DNA from 3 places in the Paracoccus sp. PAR01 genome. Region 1 is predicted to be linked to each of the others. Evidence: riboswitches for the same ligand, from Rfam matches in the RefSeq annotation. Region 1 holds a riboswitch; each other region holds the start of a gene.

Region 1 (5,945 bases):
GATCCATCCCCGGCCACGACAGGACGCACGAGGGGCGCTCTTGATGCAATAAGCCCTGCGCTTCGCGATGCTCCACGTAGTATCAGCCACAGCCCGATCAGCATGATCGAAAACAGGCTGAGTTGCGTAAATGTTGTCTCGGCCAATGTGGTCAGCTGCTCTCGAGACAGCGAGAAGAGGCCGATGCCCGCCAAGACGACGACGATGGCTGTGACAGCCTGCCCCAACGAAGCCGCGATCGTCGCAAATGCCAGCCGGCCCACGCCCACGGTCCGTGAAGAACTATAGGCCCCGACCAGAAATTTGCCGTGACCGGGGCCGACCGCATGAAAGAACCCGTAAGCCAGACATAGGCCCAAGAACTTGACCCAGGCACCAGGATTGCCCGTCTTCAGCGCCTGCAAACTGCGGGCAAGGCCGTTCTGGGCCTCGCGCTGCATCGTCATTGACCAACCCAGAATCTGCGCATGATGCTGCCATGTCAGTACCAGCGACAGCGCTGAGAGCAACCCCAAGGCCAGAATCAGCGCGCGCCGCATGCGATCTCGAAGCCTTCGGCGAAGGTGATGCCCACATCGGGCATATTCATGACGGAAATGGAATCGGCCTGCATGTCGAGGTCCTGAAGCGCGTCCAATAGCTCCTTCTGCCCACTGGTATCAGGCGGGCGGCGCGTCACCTTGCAGTCCTTTCTACCCTCGACCGACGGGCCGCGGGGGGTTGCATAAGCAACGAAATATTCCGGGTCATAGATCCGCAGCAAAAGCGGATCGGCAGTGGTCACGGCTACCGGGTGCTCCAAGGGTCGGATATGCGAGGTCACGATCTTCCCACTGGCATAACGCGCCTCATGGGACTCTGGCGGGCCCAGTCGCACCGGATTTCCATCTTGCTTTGCGACGATATGACCAGGAAACCCGGCTTCCCAATCAACGTCATGACCAGCAAAAGCCTGCAGGCGCGCAGGTTCGGGCGTACCATCACCGTCGGCATCCAATTGCGCGTCCTCGATCATCATCAGGCTGTAGAATTCGTCATAGGTCCAGGAAACCCGTACCGCTTCCAGCTTGCCCGACTCGCCAAAGATCAGCGCCGCATCGGCGTCGATGAAGACATGCGGATGCGCTCCGACCGAGCCTATACAAGCCAGAGAGGTTGCAAGCAGTGTGGCCAATCCCACCATGCAATTCCGGATCCGGACAATCAGCAGAGGTCGCGGGCGCAGCTCGCGCGGAGGTAATCGGAGTTTGCTCACTCGCAGGCTGGACCGGTCCCCCCGGTGGCTCTCGTGACAATGATGCATGTCCCCATTCCGATAATCCGTCCGAACGATGGCGTGGGATTTGTCTGCCGCCGTCATGGGGTCAATTTACAAATCGGTGAGGAGGGCGAATGGGAAGCCGCGAGAGCACCACCAACTGGGCAATGATTACCACCCCTATGTCGTGGCCGCTGGTGCCCACATAGGGTGGTCCAATTCCAATCTGAGTGCATGACGGGTCTTGGTGCTACAGCCGGGCGTGGCCAGCGCTACAGAAACGAATGGCAAAGCCGGCACTACGTGACCTCTGGGGCAGAGGTGGAGGTGACTATGGTGAGCTCAAATCCGACATTGGCCATCAGGGGGCTCTAGCGGCGGCATCAGCGCAGCAGCGGCAAACGACCGCAAATCCGGTCCACCGTCTTGCGCGTCCCAGCCAGCATGATGGCCTGCGGCGCGTGACCCGCCAGCGGTGCGGCCGAAATGCGGGCGGTATAATCGGCATAGTCCCGCGCTTCGAAAGCAGCGTGCATATAGGCCAGTCGCAGCGGCAGGCCTGCGGCAGCGTCAAACAGTGCTGGCAAATCGGCGGTAGGTGCGCCGAGAATCGGCAGCGCAACCGTAGTTATCCCTGCCAGCGCAATGCCGTCCTGCGTGGGCGTGTCCGCCCCTACCAGATCGGGACGCAACTGTCCAAGGCTCATGCCCAGAACGGCTGCGAAGTTGGCTTTGAGGCCAATGGGCAAGTTTTCGGCGACGATGATAACAGGTTTCAATGACATGGCTCGGTCCTTTTGCAACAGGCTTTGCCATGTAGGTTGCCTGTTGGTCTTGGACGAAATTGACCTCAGTGTCGGATCAGCGCGCCGGGTGTTACGCCGAGATGGCGGCGGAACTGCCGGATCAGATGTGCCTGATCGCAAAAGCCTGCAGTAATGGCGGCCTCGACGGCAGGTGTGCCATCAAGCAGCAGTCGGCGAGCGTGGTTCACGCGGGCGCGAAGCACATGGCCATGCGGGGTCAGCCCGGTGGCGCGGACCGTGCTGCGGATCAGATAAGAGCGATTTAGCCCGACCCCGGCCGCCAGATCTGTCAGGGTCGGGATTTCGCCCGTCGCCACTCCGGCGTCGATGCGGTCCAGCAGCGCACGGATGGCGGCGGGTTCCTGACCTGGTTGGCGCAACTCGGCGCGCCCGTAATGGGTGAAAGCCTGCGCCAACACTTCGTGCACGGCCTCCTCGGTCACCAGCCTCTGGTCAGTCGTCCGCGCAACGTTAAGGCAACTGGCCAGCCGGGAAAGTGCCTGCGTCAGCTTGCGTCCACGATCGCGGGGGGCAATTTCAGCAAAACCGCGCAAGTCGCGCAGGCCCAGCACTTCTCGCACCGCTACCTCAGATACATAAAGCATGTTGTAGCGTACTCGACCCGCTGCAGCGTGCCCGGTATGCGCCTCCTCGGGGTTCATCAGAGAAAGCGAACCGGTGGGAAGCACCATGCTTTCTCCTCGACAGAGATAGCCACCGGCACCTTGGACAATCGCGCCGACGGCGAAACCTTCGTGCGCGTGGCGGGCGAAGGTCTGATTGCTCAAAGCAGCTTCGAACAGCTCAATGCCATGGTGCCAGCCCAAATGATGATAGCGGTTGCGTAGCATTGCTGGGATATACCGCCAGTTCGCCCGATCGGTGAAGGGCAACAACTAAGAAAAGTGACGGCTTCGTCGCGTAGACCTCTTTTGGGCACGTATCGGTCTGGCTGCTCGATCTGCACGGCCCGCCCGGCGCGGAACAGGATTCATCCTCGGCAGCGTTATGGGATGATCATGCGCGGATCGGATGTGCCAACAGAGTTATGTCGATCTCGAGGAGCGCATCCCGACCCGGCACCCCTGCGCAAAATACGTGCCGTCGTGACCGACGCCCGTTCGATGCCGAGTTCGACGGCCGATACGTCGCCGAGAGCCGCCCCTAGATCGCGCCCGTGCGGCTGATCCGGCCGAGCTGCAATTCCTCTGCTCGATCCGATCCAAGCGGCAAATGAGAATCAGATTCATTCCATTCGATCATCGTTCTGGCGCGCGGGAGAAGCCCTCCCCCCTCAACAGGCGCGATTGCGTCACTTGTTTGCGTCTCGCCAAGCAGTTAACACGCTCAGGTCGGTTTCCGAGAGGAATTGAAAGGGAATCCGTCGGGGCAGCACCTGCCCCGAACCGGAACTGCCCCCGCAACTGTAGGCGGTGAGCAGGATGCGATGACGCCACTGTGGCCCTCGGGCCATGGGAAGGCCGCATCCCGCGATGACCCGCCAGTCAGGAGACCTGCCGACAAATGAAACCCATTCGATCCGGGCGGGGTGTCCGGGGAGGTGCCTGATGTCCCAAGCCTGCCGATCCGTCGGGCCCCTTATCTATCGCTGCGTTCCTTCATGGGATGCGGCTGCGTCATGGTCATTTCCCAAGCCCTCCGCTCGCATCCTGACCGGAGCCTCGAGATGTTCATGAAAACCGCCCTGACCGGCCTTGTGCTGGCTGGAGCCAGCGTTCTGCCCGCCAGCGCCGAGACCGCATGGCCGCTGAAGTTGTCGAATTGTGGCGTCAACCTGTCCTTTGACAAGGCCCCGGAAAATGTCGTGACCGTAGGTCAGGCCACGACCGAGATCCTCTATTCGCTGGGTCTGGCCGACAAGGTCGCGGCGAGCTCGGTCTGGTTCACCGAGGTCCTGCCGCAGTTCAAGAATGCCAATGCCAGCATCGAGCGCCTGGCCGACAATGACCCCAGCTTCGAAAGCATCCTCGCCAAACGCCCGGGCCTCGTGACCGCGCAATATGAATGGCATATCGGCCCGCAGGGCGTTGTCGCCACGCGCGAACAATTTTCGGACCTGAGCATCCCGACCTATGTCCTGCCCTCGGACTGCACCGGCAAGGACAACAGCAAGGGCTCGGACGGCACGCGCATCGGCATGTATGCAATGGACAGCATCTATCAGGGCATCTCGGAACTGGGCCGGATCTTCGATGTTGCAGACAGGGGTGAGGCGCTGGTCGCCGATCTGAAAACGCGCGAGGCTGCCGCCATCGAAAAAGCCGAGGGGCTCGACCTGAAGGATGCCTCGGCGGTGTTCTGGTTCTCTTCGGCGGAAATGGACATTGACCCCTATGTCGCCGGTCGCAAAGGTCCGCCCGGTTACATGATGCAGGCCTTGGGTCTGAAGAACATCGTCGAAAGCGACGAGGAATGGCCCGTCGTCAGCTGGGAAAGCATTGCCCGCGCCAATCCGTCGATCATCGTCCTGGCCCGGATGGAGCGGCGTCGCTTCGAAGCCGATGATTACGAGAAGAAGATTGCCTTCCTTAAATCCGATCCGGTGACCAGCCAGATGGACGCGGTGAAGAATGACCACATCATCATGCTGGACGCACATGCGATGGACCCTTCGATCCGCAATATCGACGCGCTTGAGACTTTGGCTGAGGCGCTGCCGAAACTCGGCCAGAAATGAGCGAAGCGGTCATCATCGGCGCTGTCGCCTGGCACTCAAGGCTCATCGTGCGCCTTGCGCTGGGTCTGGTGGTGCTGGCCCTTGCGGTGATGGCCGGGGTGATCCTGGGCGAGACGCCGCTGCCGGTCTCGCAGGTCGGAGACGTTCTGGCGCACAAGCTCTGGGGCGCGGCATCGACGGTCGATCCGATCGATGCCGGAATCATTTGGAACTATCGCCTGCCACGCACTTTGGTCGCAGCGGCCTGCGGTGCGGGACTCGCGCTGTCGGGGTTAGTGCTGCAGACACTGGTCCGGAACGCTTTGGCCGATCCTTATCTGCTGGGCGTTTCGGCCGGGGCTTCGACTGGGGCGGTCGCGGTCACGATCATGGGGATCGGCGCAGGGGCCATCGGCATCTCGGCAGGCGCATTCGCCGGAGCGGCGCTGGCCTTCGGCATCGTCGCGGCACTCGCGCGCGCGGCGGGTGGAGGCTCTGGTCAGCTTGTTCTTGCCGGGATCGCGGGATCGCAGCTTTTCAACGCATTGACCAGCTTTTTCATCGCCAAATCCGCCAATGCGGAACAGGCCCGTGGGATCATGTTCTGGCTTCTCGGAAACCTGTCCGGCGTGCGCTGGCCGGATGTCGGACTTGCACTTCCCGTCGCGGTCGTGGGGTTGTTGGCCTGTATCATCCATATCCGCGCGCTTGATGCGTTCAGCTTCGGCGCAAGTGCCGCGGCCTCGCTGGGCATTGCGGTGCGCCGGGTGATGGTCGTGCTGCTGGGCGCAGTGACGCTGATGACGGCGGTGATGGTCAGCCTTGTCGGAGCTGTCGGCTTTATCGGGTTGGTCGTGCCGCATGCCATGCGTTTCCTCGTTGGCGCGCGGCATGGCGCGTTGGTTCCGGCCTCGGCACTTGCGGGTGCGGTCTTCATGATCGCGGCAGACGTGGTCTCGCGCGTGTTGATCCCCGGTCAGGTCGTGCCCATCGGCGTCGTCACCGCGTTGGTCGGCGCACCCGCCTTCGCGCTGATCCTGATCCGGAACCGGACCCGCGCATGAGGATTACCGCGACCAAACTGGTTCTGCAGGCGCAGGATCGCACGATCATCGACGGCGTCGATCTCGATATCGCGCCGGGTGAGACCTTCGGCCTGATCGGGCCGAATGGCTCGGGCAAATCGACGCTGCTACGGCTTCTT
Region 2 (5,945 bases), on a different contig from region 1:
GCCATCGCTGCGCCCGAGATGGATTTCATAGCCCCTGCAGGTCTGTCCGGTGGCCAGATGAGTGGCCTCAACCTCGGTCAGGCGCTTGTCGGGGGTCATGACGGTGGTCACGTCCAGCAGGCCCAGCCCCGGATCGGTCCCCGCGGCCCCCTCGATCCCGTCAGGATCGGCGACAAAGCGCCCTAGCATCTGGTAGCCGCCGCAAATTCCCAGCACCCGGCCGCTGCGGCGGTGATGGGCAAGGATGTCGATGTCCCAGCCCTGCGCCCGCAAGAAGGCCAGATCGCCGCGCGTCGATTTCGTGCCGGGGATGATGACCAGTCCCGCATCCCCCGGAATCGCCTGACCGGGCTCCAGCATGGTCAGACGCACACCTGATTCCTGCGACAGCGGGTCGAGATCGTCGAAATTCGCGATGCGCGACAGGCGCAGGCAGACGATGTGCAGCCCGGCCCTAGTGTTCGCCGCAGGGCTGCGAATGTCCAGCGCATCCTCGGCGGGCAGCTTCCACGCATCCGGGAACCACGGGCAGACGCCGAAACCACGCCAGCCGGTCGCCGCCTCGATCAGGCGGTAGCCGTCATCGAACAGCCGCGGGTCGCCGCGAAAGCGGTTGATCAGAAAGCCCGAGATCTGCGCCGCATCCGCCGGGTCGATCACCGCCTGTGTGCCGACGATCTGCGCGATGACGCCGCCACGGTCGATGTCGCCCGCCAGCACCACCGGCACATCCGCCGCCCGCGCGAAGCCCATATTGGCAATGTCATTGCGGCGCAGATTGACCTCGGCCGGGCTGCCCGCGCCCTCGACCAGCACCAGATCATGGGCGGCGCGCAGGCGCTGATAGCTTTCCAGCACATAGCCCAGCAGCCGGGGCTTTACCTCGGCATAATCCCGCGCCCGGACCGAGGTCAGACGCTGGCCATGAACCACGACCTGAGCCCCGGTTTCAGACTCGGGCTTGAGCAGGATCGGGTTCATATCGGAATGCGGGGGCAGGCCGCAGGCCAACGCCTGCACGGCTTGCGCCCGGCCGATCTCGCCGCCGTCGCGGGTCACGGCGGCGTTGTTCGACATGTTCTGCGGCTTGAACGGGGCGACGGACAGACCACGTAACCGAGCGGCCCGACACAGCCCGGCCACCAGCAGGGACTTGCCGACATTGCTGCCGGTGCCCTGTATCATCAATGCGCGGCCCATCAGTGCCGCCCGGTCGGGTTGGCTTGCATCAGAACTCGACCCCCGGCTGTGCCTTGATGCCCGCGCGGAACGGGTGCTTGATCAGCGACATCTCGGTCACCAGATCGGCGGCCTCGATCAGCTCGGCCTTGGCATTGCGCCCGGTCAGGCAGACATGGGTCATGGGTGGCTTTTCGTGCAGAAGGAAATCCACCACCTCGGCCACGTCCAGATAGTCATAGCGCAGGGCGATGTTGATCTCGTCCAGCAGGACGAAGCGGATTTCGGGGTCAAGGATCTGCTCGCGCGCGATGCGCCAGCCGTTTTGGGCGGCGGCGATGTCGCGTTCGCGGTCCTGGGTTTCCCAGGTGAACCCCTCGCCCGAGACAAAGAACCGGCATTCCTGCGCAAAACGCGTCCGCAACAGTTCGCGTTCGCCGGTGTCGCGGCCGCCCTTGATGAACTGCACGACAGCGCAGGGCATGCCATGGGCGATGCAGCGCAGGACCATGCCAAAGCCCGATGACGACTTGCCTTTGCCCGGCCCGGTATGGACCATGATCAGGCCCTTTTCCCCGGTCTTTGACGCCATCATCTTGTCGCGCGCGGCCTTGATGCGCTTCATCTTTTCGGTGTGGCGCGTGGCGGTGTCGTCCATGTCGGGTTCCTTGCGCTTGACAGTCCTTGGCGGGCTGGACCATATCAGTCCCGCTGGTGCCTGTGCAAACAGGTGAAAAGGGAATGCGCAAGGCCGTCAGGCCCAGAGCGCAGCCGCCCCCGCGACCGTGAGTGGAAAGGGAGCCCATGGCCACTGGATGCATGCATCCGGGAAGGCAGGGCAACCGCCGGAGCAACCCTCCGAGATCCGCAAGCCGGGAGACCTGCCAGCCATGATGCATGTAACCGGACGGGGGTGTTCTGGTGTGGAGATAGGCAGCCTTTCCGGGCGGTTTCGTCACCATTTTCCCCTCGTCCGTCCTTCGGTGGGTGAGGATGATGACGATACGACCAAAGCCAGCCGAGTTGCTGGTCTGCACCTGCTGCAAGAACGCGGCTGACCCGGCGGTAACCGGCGAGGCCGTGCTGTCCAGCCTGTCCGAGGCGCTTGCCGGGACGATCACCGTCACCGGCGTGCAATGCCTGTCCAACTGCTCGCGCGGCTGCACCATCGCGCTGCGCGGCGCGGGGCGCTGGACCTATGTCTACGGCAATATCGACGCCTCGGCCCATCTGGAGGCGATCCGCGACGGCGCGGCCAGATATGTGCAGGCCCCCGACGGGCTGGTGCCATGGCGCGACCGCCCTCTGCATTTCCGCAAGAACTGCATCGCCCGCATTCCCCCCATGGAGACCGAATGAATGGCCAATCTTGAGAAACTTCCCGTCACCGTCATCACCGGCTTTCTGGGATCGGGCAAGACCACGCTGATCTCGCATCTGATGCGCAATCCCGGCGGCAAACGGCTGGCCGTGGTGGTCAACGAATTCGGCGAATTCGGTGTCGATGGCGACATCCTGAAAGGCTGCGCCATCCCGGAATGCCCGGCGGAAAACATCGTGGAGCTGGCCAATGGTTGCATCTGCTGCACCGTGGCCGATGATTTCATCCCGACCATCGAGACGCTGATGGCGCTTGATCCCCGCCCCGATCACATCCTGATCGAGACCTCGGGGCTGGCCTTGCCCAAGCCCCTGCTGCGCGCCTTTGACTGGCCCGCCATCCGCTCGCGTATCACCGTGGACGGCGTGATCGCGCTGGCCGATGCCGAGGCGGTGGCCGCGGGGCGTTTCGCGCCCGATATCGCGGCGGTCGACCGTCAGCGTCTGGCCGATGACAGCATCGACCATGAAACGCCGCTGTCCGAGGTGTTCGGCGATCAGGTGTCCTGCGCGGATATCGTGCTGCTGACCAAGCCCGACCTTGCCGGCCCCGATGGCGTGGCCCGCGCGCGTGAAGTGATCCTTGCCGAGGTGTCCCGCGCCCTACCGATCATTGAGGTTGCCGAAGGCGCGGTCGATCCGCGCGTGATCCTTGGCCTAGGTGCTGCGGCCGAGGACGATCTGGCCGCGCGCCCCTCGCATCACGACGGGGCCGATGATCACGAACATGACGACTTTGCCAGCGTGGTCATTGATATCCCCGAACTGTCGGACCCCGCGCCGCTGGTCGAACGGATCGAGGCGCTGGCGCGCGAGCAGAACATCCTGCGGGTCAAGGGTCATGTCGCCGTCACCGGCAAGCCGATGCGGTTGCTGGTTCAGGCGGTGGGTGCTCGGGTGCGCCATCAGTTCGACCGGGCATGGCGGCCGGATGAGGCGCGCCAAGGCCGGTTGGTCGTCATCGGAGAGCATCACGACATCGATGCGCAGGCGATCCGCGCCCTGCTGCTGCCGCAACCGCTGGACGCGTGACAGGGACCGCCCCGCATGCATGTCGTCTTCCGCGAAAGCCACGGGCTTGAGGAAACCGAGGTCCCCCGTGACCTTGGTCAAAGCCCTGCGGATATGGTCGTGCTGTCCTTCTCGGACAGCGACCTTGGCGCTTTCGCGGCGGCATGGCATGGCGCAGCAGGTCAGCTGCCGGGGCTGCGGCTGGCGAATATCGCCGCGCTGACCCATCCGGTTTCGGTCGATACCTATGTCGAGGCGACGCTTTCCGGTGCCAAGGCGATCCTGGTCCGGCTGATCGGCGGCACCGCCTATTGGCCCTATGGCTTGCAACAGATCGAGGCGCTGGCCCGCCGCAATGGCATCGCGCTGGCGGTCCTGCCCGCCGATGGTCGCCCCGATCCGCGGCTGGATGCGGCATCCACCCTTCCGGCCCCGGTGCTGGCACGGCTGGCTGCGCTTTGCGATTCCGGCGGCGCTGACGCGGCACTGACCGCTTTGGGCGTTCTGGCCAAGGCTGCGGGGCTGCCTGTCGCAGACACCGATGCCGCCCCGCCGCTACCGGAGCAAGGCTTCTGGACGCCGGAGGCGGGTGTCATGTCTGACGCGCAGCCGGACGACAGCCAGCCGTTGATCCTGATCCTGTTCTACCGCTCCTATCTGCTGGCGGGCGATCTGGACCCGATCGCGGCCCTGATCCGCAGCTTTCATACGCGCGGGTTTCGCGCCGTGACGATGTTCGTGCCGTCGCTGAAACATGCGGCGGCGGCATGGGTGGCGGGGCAGGTGGCGTACCTGCGCCCCGCTGCAATCGTCAATGCGACGGCCTTTTCCGCGCGGGGCGAGATGGGGGCATCGCCGCTGGATTCCGCAGGGGTGCCGGCGTTTCAGGTGGCGCTTGCGACCTCGGACCGGCAGGCATGGTGCGCTTCGGATCGCGGGCTGTCCCCCGCCGATCTGGCCATGCATGTGGTCATGCCCGAAGTGGACGGGCGCATCTTTGCCGGTGTCGCCTCCTTCAAATCGGCGGCGGCCCGCGATGCCGATCTGGAGTTTGCGCGGGTGATGCATCTGTCCGATCCCGAGCGCATCGCGGCCATCGCGGACCGGGTGGCGGGCTGGCATCGTCTGGCTGCGACCAGCGCCCCGCAGCGCCGGGTGGCCGTCGTCCTGTCCAGCTATCCGGGACGGGAATGGAACATGGCCCATGCGGTGGGGCTGGACGCCTTGGCCTCGGCCGAGGCGATCCTGCAGGACCTTGCGCAGGCGGGCCATGACATCCCGCCCGACAGCGAGCTGACCTCGCTGGCCAAGGCGCGCATTCACTGGCCGATGGCGGATTACCTTACCGCCCTGTCACGCCTGCCCGAAACGCTGCGCGACGCCCTTGCCGCCAGTTGGGGCGATGCCAAGGACGACCCGGATGCCACGCCCGCAGGCTTTGCCTTTGCAGCGCTCCGGCGCGGCAAGGCCATCATCGCCTTGCAGCCTGAACGGGGACAGCCCGGCCAACGTGCCGCCGAATATCACGACCTGTCCCGCGTCCCGCGCCATGGCTATGTCGCCTTTTACCTGTGGCTGCGGCAGCAGGCCGATGCGCTGGTCCATGTCGGCGCGCATGGCACGCTGGAATGGCTGCCGGGCAAATCCGTTGCCTTGGGACCGGATTGCTGGCCCGAGGCGCTGATCCGCGACCTGCCGGTGATCTATCCCTTCATCGTCAACGACCCCGGAGAGGCGGCGCAGGCCAAGCGGCGCATCGGTGCGGTCACGCTGGGTCATGTCCCGCCGCCGCAGCAGGTTTCGGGCACGCCGCATCGACTGGCGCGGCTGGAGGCGCTGCTTGACGAGTTCTCGAATGCCGACGGCCTTGATCCGAAACGCCGCGACCGCCTGACCGGGGATATCCTTGATGAGGCGGCACGCGCGGGACTTGATATCGCGGGCGACGCCAGCTCGATCCCCGACATCGACCGCTTTGTCTGCGATGTGAAGGACAGCCAGTTCGGCGACGGGTTGCATGTCTGGGGGCGCGCGCCCGACCGGTCAGACGACCTGACCCGCACCTGTGCCAAGGCTGAACGCCAATCCCTGCTTGACGCGCTGGCCGGACGGCGGATCGAGCCGGGGCCGGCAGGCTCGCCTTGGCGCGGACGCCGGGACGTGCTGCCGACCGGGCGCAATCTGTACACGACCGATCCGCGCAGCCTGCCCAGCCGCGCGGCCTATGCGCAAGGTGGGCTGCTGGCCGATGAGCTGGTGCGGCGGCATCTGCAGGATCATGGCGACTGGCCGCGCGGCATCATCCTTGACCTGTGGGGCTCGGCCACGATGCGCACGGCGGGCGAGGAATTTGCCATGGCGCTGGTCCTGCTGGG
Region 3 (5,945 bases), on a different contig from region 1:
CGGCACCATTTGCGACAGCATGCTGCGCCCTTCGGCATAGCCAAGACCGCCCAGACCGGGTGACGCGAAGATCACCGTCAGGATGCCGCCGACAAAGGCCGCGACGCCATGCACGCCAAAGACATCGAAGGAATCGTCGTAGCCAAAGCGCCGCTTCACGGATTCAACAAAGAGAACGCAGAAGGGCGTCACCAGGAAGCCAATGGCAATGGCACCGCCCGGTCCGACGAAACCACAGGCCGGGGTAATGGCGACCAGACCAGCGATCGTGCCCGAGAGCAGGCCAAAGGTGCTGGGGCGCTTGCGATGAAACCATTCGACGGCCATCCAGCCAAGCGCACCGCCTGCACCGCCCAGCATGGTGTTCAGCATGACGAGGGTGGCAAATCCGCTCGCCGCCAGCGCACAACCACCGCAGAAGGCCAGCCAGCCGACCCACAGCATCGCACCCCCGGTATAGGTCATGGTCAGGTTGTGGGGGGCCATCATCTGTGTGCCGTAACCCTTGCGCGGCCCCAGAACCAGCGCGCAGACCAGTGCCGCGATGCCTGCGTTCAGGTGGACGACATTCCCACCCGCGAAATCCTGCACGCCGACATTGAAGACCCAACCACCTCCCCAGGCCATATGGGCCATCGGGATATAGTTGATGGTCAGCCAGATCCCCATGAAGATCAGTACCGCCGCGAACTTCATCCGCTCGGCAAAGGCGCCCACGATGATCGGGGGCGTGATGGCCGCAAACATCATCATGAACAGCATGTAGAGGTATTCAGGGATCGTCCCGACCAGACTGTCCGTGGTGATACCGGCCAGGAACAGCTTCGAAGTGCCGCCGATCACGGCATTCAGCGGGCTCTCTCCGTCGAAAGTCAGCGAGTAACCATAGGCCGTCCACAACACGCAGATCAGCGCGATCGAGGCCAATATCTGGGTCAGCACCGACAGCACGTTCTTGCTGCGCGCCATGCCCGCATAGAACAGGCCCAGTCCCGGCAGCATCATCAGCATGACGATCAGCGCGCATGTCGCGACAAAAGCGGTATCCCCGGCGCTAAGCGTGGGGGCAACCTCCTGCGCATTGCCGATCACGGGAAATGCGGCCACAAGCAAGGCCGGAGAGGCTGTCTTCAGGTTCATGGCTTACCCTCATTGTGAGCATCACAGAAACGATGAGGGACAGGTTTCCATCCTCTGGGCAGTTTCCCTTGGGTGAATTGTTTTCTTTATGAAGAAAAATTTTGTCGTGCCGAATTCGACATCAGAATGATGGCTTACCGCGCCAGATCGCAGACAAATGCGCAGAAACTGCGCAGTTTCAGCAGCGATTTGTTACGAGTCGGCAGCCTCTTCTCCATGATGCAAGTCAACTGCATTCCGAGCCCGATGCCCGCCACGCCATTGGTCCGAAAGATCGCACGAACCGGACATGCCGGCCACGTTTGTCTGGCCCCGAGTCTGGCCACCCTCAAGAAGCGATCGCGATCAGTAAAGCGCCGCATCAAGTCCAGGAGCACAACTTCGCAGCCGAAAACCTACATGATGCCCATCCGGAACCCGGTGCTTTCCAGATGACTTGCTGGCACGCACGGCATTCTGAACGGGTCAAGCACTTGTTAGGTCGGATCGACAAGCGAGTAATGCCCGCTCAATAATCATCTTTTTGGTAACTCAATAATACTGTTAATCTTTTCAATTCACCAATTATCAACCAAAATAAGTGTCACTAGGTCGAAAAAATCGCGCGTCGCGCAAGTAATTAATAAGGACGATAACTTCCACAACCTTATGAAAACGGACGGAATTGAAACGATATAGTTGTATAGGTAGATCACATAAACGGATGACCAAGGTCATTTAAAATTAATGCCTCTGTACGTAGCCAAAAATAGGGCTGAGACTATAAAGACAGCGCTTGTTCATTTCAATCATTCATCGAATAACGACCTACCCGGACATGCGGACGCCGAAGTGGAAGCCGAACGATGGCGACATGCTGGTATGAGCGGCAATATTGCGTGCGGTCTCCTTCGGCGACATCGTTCGCGTCAGTTTCGGCAGACCCCTGCCGAAGCCGGTTGATCGCGTGTTGATCTGCGGTTCGACCTATCTGCACAACAACATTGATTACGAAGCGGCCAACAAGACCCTCTTTCTGCCCCGGCCACGCCCAGCCCCGCGCCGAGCAGAAAGAAGCCATCGCGCTGCGTTCGGGCCACTCCTTCAGGAAGTCAGCCTTGTCGTGTCGCACCCACCAAATACGATAAATGCGCGACACGAAACATGGCCTGAGAAGGGCTTCGGTCCGGCCACAAGGCGAAGACACCGCGCTATCGTCAGTACGCACCCGACTGTCCGACAGATCGCCGCAGCAGATAGGTGTCCATGATCCAGCCATGACGCTCACGCGCCTCGGCGCGGCGTGCGATGATGCGAGGGCCTGCCTCGTGCAGCGCGCCAGCCTCAAGGATCTGCTCGGACATGCCAAGGAAGGTGCCCCACCAGATGGTCAGCCCCTCGGGATCAAGCATTTGGAAACTGCATTCGCCGTCCAGCATGACAACGATGGTCTCGGCCCCCTTGGGCCAGCCGTGATCGCGCAATTGGCGGCCCGTCGTCACCGTCACCGCACCATTGACAGTATTGAAGGGAATGGCATGCGCAGCCGTCAGCGCCTGAAGGGCGGTAATGCCCGGAACGACCCGCAGCCGCGGTTTTGGGTCCAGGCGTCCGGCAATCCGCAGCGTGCTGTCATATAGCCCCGGATCGCCCCAGACCAGCAGCGCGACCGGCCCGCTGCGCCCTGCATCCTTGACCGTTTGCGCCCAGATCGTCGCAATCTGGTCGTGCCACCGCTCAACCCGCTGACCATAGGGCAGTGCCGCATCCCGCTGCGGCATGTCGAATTCGACGACCTTGCCCGCCGCGCCGCAATCCCGCAGGATCTGGTGACGCAGATGCGCCAGATCCTCCTTGCCCGCGCCTTTGCGGGGGATCAGGATCAGATCGGCCTCGCGCAGGGCCTGAACCCCCTCCAGCGTTACATGGCTGGGATTGCCCGTGCCAATACCGACAAGCCACAGTTCCTGCATCCGTCACTCCTTGGGAATGGGGCGGACCCGACACGGCCCGCCCCCTGGTTGAAGCCGCGTTCAGGCCGCGTAAAGCCTGCGTGTCACCAGCGCCGTCTGGCCCGAGGGGCGCAGCGCCTTGGCGAGCGCCAGCGCGACAAGATCGGCGACGGGTTCAATCAGCACCACCAGCATGTAGGCGGCACCGAAACTGACGATCGAGGCCATGTTCTCGGCCCCGAACCCGTGGCCGTAGATCGCCCAGAAGGCCACCCAGACCACCACGCCGCCCTGATAGGCCAGCGACAGCTTGAGCACATCGGCATATTTCAGATCGACATAGGCGGTGTCGGCGGGAATGACCCGACGCGCCAGAGTATCGATCACGAAAAGCGGCATCAGCAGCGTCGTCACGTTCACGAAATACATCGGCAGATCGGTCGGGGCAAAGAACATCCCCTGCACCAGCAGGCCCAAGGCCAGACCCAGTGCCGCAGGCGCCGCTCCAAAGATCAGGAACAGCGTCGTGCCAAGGATAAAGTGCACCTCGGAGATGCCGACGGGGAAATGCGGCAGGATCTCGAAAAAGACAAAGGTGGTGGCGGCCCCGATCACGCTGCGCAGCGCGAAGGAGCCGGCGTGGTGATGCTTCAGATCATCCAGCGCCAGTTTGACGGTATAGGCGGCGGCAGCGGCGGCCGTGCCATAGGCCAGGACCATCTTGGCCCCGTCTACGATTCCGGGTTCGATATGCATGTCAGTCATCCTGTATCTGTGCCGCCCCTCCGGCGGCGATTGCGCCGCATCGCGCGGCAAGGATTTTTCATCGTCGGCAGGTCTCCTGACTTGCGGGTCAAGGCGGGGGTCGGTCCTTCCCGGCGTTGGGGCCAGTGGTTGTTCCGCTCCGCTCTCCGCTTACAGTTGCGGGGGCAGTCCGGGTCTTGCACCCGGTTCCCTTTTCAGCCGCCCGAGGGCGGCACCGAAGATGATCGGTGGTCATGTGTTGCCGGTCAGCCTCCTTCCGTTGCGATAAGATGAAAGAATGTGCCGGTGACGTTGCCGCGTCGCGATCCGGTCTCGGCCACGGGCGATCCGTCGGCATCAAAGACCGCCGCAAGGGCGCTGTCAGGCTGTTCAAGGATGGTCGAGTAATGGAATTCGTGCCCGCGCAGAACCGCGCCCGCCAGATGGCCGGGCATGGCCGTGGAAAGGACCGCGCGGCGATAGCCCAGATGCAGCCTGCGCTGCTGATAGGAAGTGACCAGACCCAGCAGCCCCGCCATGGGATGCGTCACCCCTTGGCTGTCCACCAAAGCCTGTCCCAGCACCATGTAGCCCCCGCATTCGCCATGCACCGGCCTTGTCAGGGCATGTTGCCGCAGCCCGTCAAGGAAACGCGTGGCCGCAGCCAGCCGCCCGGCATGCAGTTCCGGATAGCCGCCCGGAAGCCAGACCAGATCGGCCCCGGCATCCGGGGCTTCATCCGCCAAGGGGGAAAACGGCAGGATCTCGGCCCCGGCCTCATGCCAGCCTTCCAGCAGATGCGGATAGGTGAAGGAAAAGGCCGCATCACGGGCAAGGGCGATGCGCTGTGCCGGGGGGCGTGGTCCCCGGCCAGCTTGCGGCGGTTGGCTGCCCCGCGCGGCGGCAATGATCGCGCTTAGGTCGACATGCTGGCGCAGGAAGGCCGCGTATCCGGCGATGGCGGTTTCCAGATCGGGATGCTCGACCGCTTGGATCAGGCCCAGATGACGCTCGGGCAGGGTCAGGTCGCCGCGCCGGGGCAGCGCGCCAAGCACCGGCAGGCCCGCCTGCTCCATTCCCAGCCGGACCAGCCTTTCATGCCGGGGGCTGGCCACCCGGTTCAGGATTACCCCGGCAATGGTCAGGTCGGCGGCATAACGGGCAAAACCCAATGCCGTCGCCGCCGCCGATTGTGCCTGCCCGCTCACGTCAATCACCAGCACCACCGGCCAGCCCATCGCCCGCGCAGTCTCCGCGCTGGAGCCGAAACCGCCAAGCCCTCGGCTGGCCACGCCGTCGAACAGCCCCATCGAGCCTTCGGCCACGCAGATATCGGCCCCTGCCGCCCGCGCGGCAATTGCACCGAACAACCCTTCACCCATCGCCCAATTGTCCAGATTGAACGAGGCGCGGCCACTGGCAGCGCGGTGAAAGGCCGGGTCGATGTAATCCGGCCCCGACTTGAAGGGCTGCACCACCAGACCATCATCAGTCAGCGCCCGCAGCAGCCCCAGCATCACCGTCGTCTTGCCCGTCCCCGAAGCCGGGGCCGAGATCATCAGCCCCGGTGGCCAGCCGCGATCAGTCATCGCCTTCGCTCCAACCGGCCCACGGGCTGGCGACGGATTGCGGGCGATAGCGGCGGTCGTAATCCGGCGCATAAAGGCGGCTTTCCTGAAAATCGCCGGACCCCAGCGCGTGCCCGACAAGGATCAGCGCCGTCCGCTCGATCCCCTGCCCGATCTCGGCCTCGATCGTCGCCAGTGTCGCACGAACAATGCGCTCATCGGGCCAGCTTGCGCGCCAGACCACGGCGACCGGGCAATCCGCGCCGTAATGTGGGATCAACTCGGCTGTCACCCGCGACAGGTTCTGGATCGACAGATGCAGCGCCAGCGTCGCCCCGGTCGCGCCAAAGGCGGCCAGCGTCTCGGAAGGCGGCATGGACGAGGCCCGCCCCGAGGTCCGCGTCAACACCACCGATTGCGCCACCCCCGGCAGGGTCAGTTCTGCGCCAAGCGCTGCCGCCGCCGCTGCAAAGGACGGCACGCCCGGCGTCACCGTATAGGGGATGCACAACGCGTTCAGGCGGCGGATCTGTTCGCCCATCGCCGACCAGACCGACAGATC

Evidence for each region. A riboswitch is a leader RNA that binds a small molecule or an ion and turns the genes downstream of it on or off. The one in region 1 is predicted to bind cobalamin.
Region 2: it holds a riboswitch for cobalamin, as region 1 does, so the genes downstream of both, IB235_RS21400 (DUF1636 domain-containing protein) here and IB235_RS23535 (ABC transporter substrate-binding protein) in region 1, are expected to answer to the same signal.
Region 3: it holds a riboswitch for cobalamin, as region 1 does, so the genes downstream of both, IB235_RS21340 (energy-coupling factor ABC transporter permease) here and IB235_RS23535 (ABC transporter substrate-binding protein) in region 1, are expected to answer to the same signal.

The regions. Positions count from the first base shown of each region.
Region 1 covers NZ_JACVAW010000038.1:30-5,974, forward strand. The annotation lists partial or broken gene IB235_RS23515 (hypothetical protein) at 1-539, opposite strand, end outside; gene IB235_RS23520 (DUF1007 family protein) at 524-1,174, opposite strand; gene IB235_RS23525 (DUF2000 family protein) at 1,642-2,043, opposite strand; gene IB235_RS23530 (AraC family transcriptional regulator) at 2,109-2,915, opposite strand; partial or broken gene IB235_RS25425 (IS5/IS1182 family transposase) at 3,097-3,300, shown strand; cobalamin riboswitch at 3,401-3,601, shown strand; gene IB235_RS23535 (ABC transporter substrate-binding protein) at 3,752-4,762, shown strand; gene IB235_RS23540 (iron ABC transporter permease) at 4,759-5,805, shown strand; partial or broken gene IB235_RS23545 (ABC transporter ATP-binding protein) at 5,802-5,945, shown strand, end outside.
Region 2 covers NZ_JACVAW010000023.1:13,761-19,705, reverse strand. The annotation lists gene IB235_RS21410 (cobyric acid synthase) at 1-1,200, opposite strand, end outside; gene cobO (cob(I)yrinic acid a,c-diamide adenosyltransferase) at 1,229-1,837, opposite strand; cobalamin riboswitch at 1,875-2,083, shown strand; gene IB235_RS21400 (DUF1636 domain-containing protein) at 2,176-2,538, shown strand; gene cobW (cobalamin biosynthesis protein CobW) at 2,539-3,591, shown strand; gene cobN (cobaltochelatase subunit CobN) at 3,607-5,945, shown strand, end outside.
Region 3 covers NZ_JACVAW010000023.1:1,121-7,065, forward strand. The annotation lists gene IB235_RS21325 (ammonium transporter) at 1-1,140, opposite strand, end outside; gene IB235_RS21330 (hypothetical protein) at 1,925-2,278, opposite strand; gene cobF (precorrin-6A synthase (deacetylating)) at 2,337-3,092, opposite strand; gene IB235_RS21340 (energy-coupling factor ABC transporter permease) at 3,153-3,827, opposite strand; cobalamin riboswitch at 3,885-4,070, opposite strand; gene IB235_RS21345 (cobyrinate a,c-diamide synthase) at 4,082-5,404, opposite strand; gene cobM (precorrin-4 C(11)-methyltransferase) at 5,397-5,945, opposite strand, start outside.